Chloroflexus aurantiacus J-10-fl: one gene and its partner. The protein of the gene in region 1 interacts with the protein of each later gene in a pairwise test. Links are inferred from orthologs where the notes say so. Each region holds a gene or a part of one and is shown on either strand. Other genes may lie near its edges.

Region 1 (4,901 bases):
CTACCCAACCGCCTTTGAACGGTTTGATCTGAGTGGCTACGATCTCATTATCAGTAGTTCGAGCGCTTTTGCCAAAGGGATTATTCCGCGTCCGGGTGCGCTGCACATTTGCTATTGCCACACCCCGATGCGCTTCGCCTGGCGCACCGATGACTACGTGGCCCGTGAGCAGATTAACGGTATCCAGGCCCACCTGCTGCCATTCCTGTTGAATTATCTCCGCATCTGGGACACGGTGAGCGCCAATCGGGTCGATCTGTTCGTAGCCAACTCGCACGAGGTTGCCGGACGCATCGCCCGCTATTATCGCCGTCCGGCAAAGGTTATTCCGCCCCCGGTTGATCTACCGCCGTATGAGCCGCAGCCACCTGAAGAGTTTTACCTCGCCGGTGGCCGGTTAATCCCGTACAAACGGCTGGAACTGGCGATTGAGGCATTTAATCGTTTACGCTTGCCGCTAAAAATCTTCGGTGATGGCCGCGACCGCGCCCGGCTTGAGCGGATGGCCGGCCCGAACATCGAATTTTTGGGTTGGGTCGATGAAGCCACCCGCCTCGATCTGTTTGCCCGCTGCCGCGCCTTCATCTTCCCCGGCGAAGAAGATTTTGGTATTACACCGCTCGAAGTGCTGGCTGTAGGCCGACCGGTCATTGCCTACGCAGCCGGTGGTGCGCTGGAAACCCTGATCGAGGGTGTCACTGGTCGCTTTTTCTATCAGCCCACCGCTGCCGCTTTGGCCGCTGCCGTCGCCCTTTCGCGAACTGATACGATTGACCCGCTGGTACTCCGTCACCACGCCGAACAGTTTAGCCGCGAGCGTTTTCTCAACACCTTCCGCAACTTCGTCACCGAAGCATTGACGGCCCAGCGTGAAGGGCGGCTCTTCGAGTTTGAACAGAGCCTGACCGGCCAACGCTTACTGGCCGTCTGAGCGATTATTGTTATGTCTGCTAAATCACTTCATCTCGCACGATGCGGCAAAGTATAGTAAGATGGTGGCGAGAACAACAATGGGAATATTGCACGACTATGGAATTGACAACCCTTCTTCGCATTGTGCGCCGTTTCTGGCTGTTAATGCTCGTACCGGCGCTGATCGCCGGTGGGCTAAGCCTTTGGTTTGACCTGCAACAGCCACCCCGCTACACTGCCACTGCCCGGCTCTTGATTACCTATCCGGCGACAACAGCCACCGACTCGGCAGAAATCTGGCAGATAACCGAATATATTATCGACGATATGCCACAGGTGGTGAGCAGTGCCAGTTTTGCGGCAAAGGTTAGCCCACTGTTGGCGACACGCAACATCAACCTCACCCTGGCCGAGATTCAGCAAGGCTTGCGGATAAATCCGCTTCACCGCGCCGTAGACATCTCCGGCGAGGCATCGTCACCGGCTGCGGCACAGGCATTAGTCGAAGCGGCGATTACCGTGTTACAAACCGAAGGTCTGACATTCTGGGGTCGCACCGACACCCAACTGAGCGTGGTCGTTCTTGATGGTGTCGGCACCCCCCAACCGGCCACATCACTGCGCTCGGTAGTATTTGACGCTGCCTTGCGCACGGCGCTTGGTCTAATCGCCGGGTTCGCGCTGGCAGTTGCTGCTACTGTGCTCTACGAACGCAGGGAGAATCGATTATGGAAATCCGCGACTATGTAAATGTCCTGGTAAAACGCTGGTGGGTAATCGTTCTCACCGCCATCGCCGCCGTGGGCAGTGCCTATGTGATCAGCAAGTTACTCCCGCAAACCTATCGCTCGCAGGCGGTCTATCTGGCGCTGGCCAATCAGGCCGACAACGGCCTGAACATTGTGCTGCGCAATTCGATGAACAGCTACCGCGAGCTGGTGATGCAACCCAGCGTGCTCGACCAGATCAGCCAGCAGATCGGGCTTGACATCAGCGGTGAACGGTTAATGGAAGATGTCAACATCCAGCCGCGTCCTGACGAGCAGAAGATCGTGATCGAGGTCGATTTACCCCGTCTCGATCAATCGCAGGCGCTGGCCGATGCCGTGGGCGAACGGATCGTCGCCGAAGTAAATCGAATTAACGCAACCCTGGAAGGCACCGCTCGCATCAACGTAACCCGGATTCAGCCGGCGCGTCTGGTCGAGATTCGCCCCAACACCCGCATCAACATGCTGGCCGGAGCGATCCTCGGCCTGGTCTTAGGGATCGTCCTGGCCTTCGTGCTCGAATATCTCGACGACACCCTGAAAACGTCTGAAGATGTTGAGCGTTTTGTTGGGCTGCCCACACTCGGCGCTATTCCGCTTAGCGAACGGTAGTAACTCGTCAGTCCGGCCATCTTGTTGCGAGAGTGTAACCCGCGCTATGCATTGGGTTTGAAGGTAGGAGTCATGATCGTGACCTCGTCGTCTGAGCAGGTGCTGATTACCTTGCGCGAACCGGCGTCTGCCGCTGCGGAAGCATATCGCACCCTTCGTACCAATATTCTCTTTTCGAGTCTTGACAAACCAATTCACACTCTGTTGATCACATCAGCCGAACCGACCCCGGAAAAGAGTCTGACCGCAGCGAATCTGGCCGTCACGATGGCCCAGGCCGAACAGCGCGTGTTGCTGGTCGATTGCGATCTGCGCCAGCCGATGCTGCACACGATCTTTGGGCTGGCCAACGAGCAGGGACTGACCAGCGCCATCCTTGACCAGGAAGCACCGCTGGCGATCCAGCCTACTGAGGTGCCAGGGTTGAGCCTGCTCCCAAGTGGCCCGCTTCCACCCCGTCCTGCTGATCTCCTCGGTTCACGGCGTATGGAAGGGCTGTTGCACCGTCTGCGCCAGGCCGCCGACATTGTCATCTTCGACACCCCGCCGGTGCAGAACGTGACCGATGCGCTGGTGCTATCTACCCGTGTCGATGGGGTACTCCTGGTGGTGCAGGCCGGTCGCTCGCGCCGTGATCGCGTGCGCGAGGCCCGTCAAAAACTTGAGAAGGTGAAAGCCAACCTCCTCGGCGTTGTGCTTAGCAATGCTCGCCTGTGAGGTGTATCGCGACAGAAACATCGATACCGTCTCTACCGCGTGAACAGTCAGTATTCGTGCGAGGATGTATGCAACCAACCATTCTCGTTGTCGATGACGAAGCCAGTATTCGCAATGTCGCCAAAGCCTACCTCGAACACGCCGGGTACCGCGTCTTGTGTGCAACGACCGGCCCGGAAGGGTTGCAGATGGCGCTTGAAGAGCAACCTGATTTGATCGTTCTCGATCTGATGCTGCCCGGTATGGACGGCATGGAGATCACTGCCCGCCTGCGCGAGCGTTCAGATGTCTACATCCTGATGCTGACTGCACGGAGCGACGAGATGGATCGGGTTGCCGGCTTGCGCGTGGGCGCTGATGACTACCTTACCAAACCCTTCAGCCCACGCGAACTGGTGGCACGGGTAGAAGCTATTTTGCGCCGGCAACGCAACAAAACGGCCAAAAGCTCGCTGATGCGCTTTACGCATGTCGAAATTGACCCGGAAGCGCGCGAAGCCCGGGCCAATGGTCAACTGTTGGAGCTAACACCGACTGAATTCGATCTCTTGCTGGCCCTGGCCCGCAACCACAATCGTGTGCTCAGTCGCGAAGACCTGATTGAAAAGGTATGGGGTGCTGATTTCTTTGGCACCGACCGGGTTGTCGATGTGTATGTCAGTCAGCTTCGGCGCAAAATCGAGGCCATTACCGGCGAAAATGTTATTCGGACGGCACGCGGCGTTGGCTATCGCTTTGTTGATACACCGGCATAGCGGGGGTCAATGCGATAATGGTGAAGGTGGCAAGCCATGCGCTTCTGGCGGCAACTACGCTGGCAAATGATTGGCGCCCAAATGCTGGTGGTGGTGGTCGGAGTGGTGACACTCAACCTCACCGCCAATATACTGATTGAACAGAGCATCGCCCCCGACCAGGTTGCCACTGTACGTACTGCGGTCGTGCAGGCGCTGACGGTTGCCGCAGTGGCCGCAACCATTGCCGGTCTCACCACCAGTATTCTGCTGGTTCAGGTCATTTTGCGTTCGCTGCGCAGCATTGCCCGCAGTAGTCGCCGCATTGCTGCCGGACGCTACGACGAACGAGTTACGGTACCCGCCAGCGACGAACTACGTGCCGTTGCCGAGAGTTTCAACCAGATGGCCGAGGCACTGGAACAGATTGAACAACGGCGCATCACGATGATTGGCAACGTTGCCCACGAGCTACGCACACCGCTCGCCGGCATTGAAGGCTACCTCGAAGGGTTGATCGACGGCGTACTACCCAACACCGCCGATACGTTCCTCGACATGAAACAGGAAGTACGTCGTCTGCGCCGGCTGGTTGATGATCTTCAGACCCTCTCGCGAGTTGAAGCCGGTCAAATCGCACTCCACTTCACGACCTTCGATGTCAACGACGTCATCCGGCGGGTCGTGGCGCAAATTCAACCACAAGTGCTCGACAGTTGTCTCCAGGTACAGTTTGCCCCCGATCAGCAACCGATCCTGGTTCATGCCGATGCTGACCGCGTCGCCCAAATCCTGCTCAACCTGCTTGGCAATGCAGTACGCTACACCCCAGAAGGCGGTTGTATCACTGTGCGATCCGAACTCAACAACGACAACGTACAGGTCATCGTGGAAGACACCGGGATCGGGATTTCTGCCGAACACCTGCCCTTCATCTTTGAACGCTTCTACCGGGCCGACCCTTCACGTGCCCGTACCAGTGGCGGCAGTGGGATTGGTCTCACCATTGCCCGCCACCTGGCCTGGGCCATGGGTGGCGACATCAGCGCTGCCAGTGCCGGCATCGGCAAAGGAAGCACCTTCACGCTGACATTGCCGCGGGCAGGGTAGAACTTATCTCACAAAGCGGTGCGGTCGTGCTACCCGGCATCGCACA
Region 2 (4,691 bases), 130 kb from region 1 along the record:
TCATAGGCGAGAATCCCCTTCAGCGCACCCTCTGCCGCTGCCTGTAACAATCCGTTCACCTCGGCAACAGTTGTCGGACGACGTACCTCGAAGACGCAATCGGTGAGCGATGCGTTCAGCAACGGTACCCGCACCGCCTGTCCGTCGAGTTTACCCTGCAATTCAGGAAAGATCAGACCGATAGCGGTTGCCGAGCCGGTCGTAGTGGGGATGAGTGACAGACTAGCCGCTCGTGCCCGTCGCAAATCTTTGTGTGGACGGTCGTGCACGGTTTGGGTGTTAGTCGAGCTGTGAATGGTTGTGATCATGCCATGGCGAATGCCAATCCCTTCGTGGATTACTTTCACAATCGGTGCCAGACAGTTGGTCGTACACGAGGCGGCCGTCAGCAGGTGATGGCGATCTGGCTCATACCAGTGATCGTTCACCCCCATAACCACATTCAGCGCCTCACCCTTTACCGGCGCCGCCACAATCACCTTCTTCACCCCAGCGCTGAAATAGGCCGCCAGTTGCTCCGCAGTGCGGAACTTGCCGGTTGCTTCAAGCACAATGTCAACGCCGGCATCTGCCCATGGCACAGCACCGGGATCGCGAATCTGACTGTAACCAACCGTTTTGTCATCGATCAGCAACTGATTGCCTTCACCGTGCACCTCAACCGACCATCGCCCCTGCGTCGAATCAAAGCTGAGGAGATGCGCTGCGGTAGCGGCATCACCGCCAACCTCGTTAATATGGACGATATCGAGTTCGGGCCATGCCCACGCCGCCCGCAGCGCGAGCCGTCCAATCCGCCCGAATCCGTTGATCCCTACGCGCACAGCCATGATATGCTCCTGATTTATATCATTCTGAATTGATGTAATTGTACGGGATGCCGGGACATCTGACAAGGGGATATTTGTACGCCTGTACGTGCCTGATAGAGGAGCTGATAGAGAAGCTACAGCGGGCTGGTTTCGTAAATCGGTCAGCCTGCTCTGGTGTGGAGTGCGGCTGGCCTGCTGCCACGAGCGCACCTGTAGCGCCCACCCCTGCCTCGCCGGTATGGAGTGCGGCTGGTCTGCTGCCACCTCCATCGCACTCACGGTCAGATGTGTGTTGTATCGTAGTGTTGCATGTGTCGCAGAGTTTGGAGTGCGGCAGCCATGCTGCCGCGAGGACATCGCTCGGAGGCACGAGGTCACCTGGAACGCCCGCCCATCCGAATATGGAGTGGCGGCAGCCATGCTGCCGCGCAGACATCGCTCGGATGCCCGCGGTCACCTGAAACGCCCACCCCTGCCTTGCCGATATGGAGTGCGGCAGCCATGCTGCCGCGCAGACATCGCTCGGATGCCCGCGGTCACCTGAAACGCCCACCCCTGCCTCGCCGATATGGAGTGCGGCAGCTCTTCATGCACCCTCGTCAACTCAGGTCTAACAATGGCTACCTTCTGGCACTGTTGTCGTTTTCAGACAAAATAGAGCGTACAAAAAGCGTTCACTATGCTATAATTGCAAACAATCATACGTTCTATCTGGTAGTATGACCATGAGTGATCTGATCAGTATAAAAGGTAGCCGCGACGGGCTACGACTTCGCTTAGATGCCAATGTTGCCTGGTCGGAATTGTTACACCGGCTCGATCTTCATCTGGGTGAACGTCAAAGCTTCTTTCACGGCGCCAACCTGGTGATCGATCTGGGTGAACGCGAAGTGTCGTCGGCACAATTGGATGAAATGTTAGCGCTCATCCGGCAGCACGGCGTGCAGGCCACAGCTATTGACTCAACGGAGCGTTCAACGCGGGCGGCTGCACGTTCGGTTGGTTTGACGGCACGACCGTTATCGCGTTCCCCTGAAGCAACACCGATGCCAGAGGCCGAAGCCTTACTGGTCATGCGTACATTACGATCAGGCCAGGTATTGCGTCATACCGGCCACATTACGCTGATCGGTGATGTCAATCCAGGCGGTGAGATTATTGCTGGCGGCAGCGTGGTGGTTTGGGGGCGGTTGCGTGGTCTGGTTCATGCCGGTGCGTTAGGTGATCGTAGCGCGATTATTTGTGCGCTTGAATTGCGCCCGACGCAATTGCGAATTGCCGATCTGATTGCACGCGCACCAGATCAACAGGCGTTGAGCCGGCCAGAGTTTGCGCGTGTGATTGCCGGCGAGATTATCGTTGATGGATGGGAAGCCTTCAAGCGCTAGTGGGGTACTATGGGGCGAGTCATAACCGTAACTTCGGGGAAAGGGGGCGTTGGCAAGACGACAACCACCGCCAATCTGGGTACGGCGCTGGCCATGCGTGGTGCCCGCGTTGCTGTGGTCGATGCCGACATTGGCCTGCGCAATCTTGATGTCGTCATGGGGCTGGAAAATCGCATCGTCTACGACCTGGTTGATGTGGTTGAGGGTCGTGCCCGTTTACGGCAGGCATTGATTAAAGATAAACGCCTGCCGGAATTGTGTTTGTTGCCGGCTGCACAGACACGTGATAAGGATGCGGTGAGTGCCCAACAAATGATCGATCTGACCCGTCAGTTACGGGCGGAGTTTGATTTTGTCTTGATTGATAGCCCGGCTGGTATCGAGGCTGGCTTTCGCAATGCTATCGCTGGTGCTGATGAGGTGATTATTGTTACGACGCCGGAGGTGTCGGCGGTACGCGATGCAGATCGAATTGTAGGTCTGATCGAGGCCGCCGAGAAAGGGCCGGCTTCGCTGATTATCAACCGCATCAAACCGCGTCTGGTGAGCCGTGGTGAGATGCTCTCGGTTGAGGATGTGCTGGAGCTACTGGCAATCTCGCTCCTGGGGATTGTTCCCGAAGATGAAACAATTGTGATTGCTACCAATCGCGGTGAGGCCGCAGTGTATGATCCAAACTCGCTGGCCGGTCGTGCTTATATTAACATTGCGCAACGGTTGGCCGGTGAGGATGTGCCGGTGATGGCGATTCCTGATCAACAAGGCATGCTTGATCGCCTGCTTAGTTTGTTCGGGCGGCGACGAACATAGACGAAAGGAGTGCCTGTGTCGTTTCTCAACGGCCTCTTCGGTCGAAAACGTGACTCCAGCGCCGAACTGGCCAAGCAACGGCTGTTGACGGTGCTGATCGACGACCGTTACAAATTGACACCGGAGATGATGGCGCAGATGAAAGCCGATCTGGCGGAAGTGCTAAAGCGCTACTTGCCGGCAATTGATGCTGAGCAGATCGAAGTCACCTTGAGTCGGGGTGAGGCTCACGATTTGCTCAAGGCTGATGTGCCGCTGCGCCGCGCAACCGATCATCCGCCGAACCGGTAGCTGTATCGTTCGCTGTTGCCGCTATAATACAGGGCGACGAATCACGCAATGGGTGGTTCGTTCGCCCTTTCGTGTCAGCGGAATCGAGGAAGAACACAATGGGACAGGAAGAGAGGCCTATTCGTTTTTCGTATCAGGCGAAATGGATTAGTAGTGCCCTGATCGTCGTCCTGACAATCTGGTTGTTGTTTGCAGTGACGCATATTTTGCCGCCATTTATTGGTGCGATCATCACTGCCTATCTGTTTAATCCATTGATTGGCTGGTTGCACCGCCGTACTCGTATCGGTCGTGCGATCTGGATTATCGTGCTCTACATTGTGGCGTTTTTCGTCCTGTATAGTCTGTTCACGGCACTCTGGCCACGGATTGTGCAGCAAAGCCGTGATCTGGCCGCTAACGCACCCGTGATCATCCGAGAATTGACGATCTTTTTTGAGCAAAATCAGACTATCGAAGTCGGTGATTTTGTGATTAGTCTGGCTCCGCTGGAAGCACAGGTTATCGGTTTAATTCGCGATGTGGCCGGTTGGTTGAGTGGAAATGTACCCAAGATCGTTTTTTCTGCCCTGGAAAGTGTGATTTATCTGTTGGTGTATCTGATCATTACGTTCTATCTGTTGTTGCAGGCACCCCAGTTGAAAGCCTGGTCACGGAGTCTCATTCCTGCACCTTACCGACGCGAAATAGGGCACCTCGGCTATCAGATTGATCGTGTCTTCAGCGCGTATATTCGCGGTCAGTTGATTTTGATCGTGATTATGTCGGTGTTGCTCTATATTCCACTTTCTATTTTGCAGGTACCATACGCGCTGGTGATAGCGGTTGCATCTGGGGTGTTGGAGATTTTGCCAATCATTGGGCCGTGGTCGGCTGCCGGCATCGCAATGACCGTAGCGCTCTTCCAGCCGGTGACGCCGTTTGGTCTTTCTAACGTCGCTCTGGCCGTGTTGCTCGGTATCATCTATTTTGTGTTGCGCCAGATCGAGGATCATTTTATCATTCCCAACGTGATGGGGCCGCTCGTCCGCCTGCATCCGGGTGTGGTCATCTTTGCGATTCTGGCCGGCGGTGCTCTGGCTGGTGCCTTCGGTCTCTTTATCTCAATTCCTATCGCAGCCGTTATTCGTATTCTGCTCAGTTATATCTATCGAAAATTGACCGATCAGCCCGAAACGCCATCTGATACCGATCAACCGCATACAGCGGCTCAGCAAGAAACGGTGACCGGTGAAGTGGCGCTCGGTTCACAGGGATAATCGTATGAAATATTGTTCGCTTGATCCAGACGTCGGTACCCTCTATCTCTACTTCACCGACATTGAAGAGGGGCAGGCGACGGCAGTAATGGAATACCCGGTTAGCCTGTTGCTTGATGCGCAAGGGGCAA

The links.
Region 2: the proteins of CAUR_RS00545 (region 1) and minD interact in binary tests that used the Bacillus subtilis proteins (3 or more experiments, as listed by UniProt). The link is inferred for Chloroflexus aurantiacus J-10-fl from one-to-one orthologs.

What each region holds. Positions count from the first base shown.
Region 1 is NC_010175.1:141,828-146,728, forward strand. The notes cover bases 1,227-4,188. They hold CAUR_RS00545 (CpsD/CapB family tyrosine-protein kinase), read left to right. Parts: upstream 1,227-2,366; coding sequence 2,367-3,011; downstream 3,012-4,188. Other genes in these bases: CAUR_RS00535 (YveK family protein), read left to right, coding at 1,227-1,662; CAUR_RS00540 (YveK family protein), read left to right, coding at 1,641-2,294; CAUR_RS00550 (response regulator transcription factor), read left to right, coding at 3,080-3,766; CAUR_RS00555 (sensor histidine kinase), read left to right, coding at 3,803-4,188. Also shown: CAUR_RS00530 (glycosyltransferase), read left to right, coding at 1-931; more of CAUR_RS00535, read left to right, coding at 1,030-1,226; more of CAUR_RS00555, read left to right, coding at 4,189-4,855. UniProt on the Bacillus subtilis protein: May be involved in the regulation of capsular polysaccharide biosynthesis. Autophosphorylates in vitro. Phosphorylates and activates in vitro two UDP-glucose dehydrogenases, YwqF and TuaD, as well as the DNA-binding proteins Ssb and SsbB.
Region 2 is NC_010175.1:9,100-13,790, reverse strand. What follows is about bases 1,358-4,109. They hold minD (septum site-determining protein MinD), read left to right. Parts: upstream 1,358-2,209; coding sequence 2,210-3,010; downstream 3,011-4,109. Other genes in these bases: CAUR_RS00030 (AI-2E family transporter), read left to right, coding at 3,400-4,109; minE (cell division topological specificity factor MinE), read left to right, coding at 3,026-3,301; minC (septum site-determining protein MinC), read left to right, coding at 1,538-2,200. In the rest of the region: CAUR_RS00050 (ArsJ-associated glyceraldehyde-3-phosphate dehydrogenase), read right to left, coding at 1-830; more of CAUR_RS00030, read left to right, coding at 4,110-4,560; GTPase Era, read left to right, coding at 4,565-4,691. UniProt on the Bacillus subtilis protein: ATPase required for the correct placement of the division site. Cell division inhibitors MinC and MinD act in concert to form an inhibitor capable of blocking formation of the polar Z ring septums.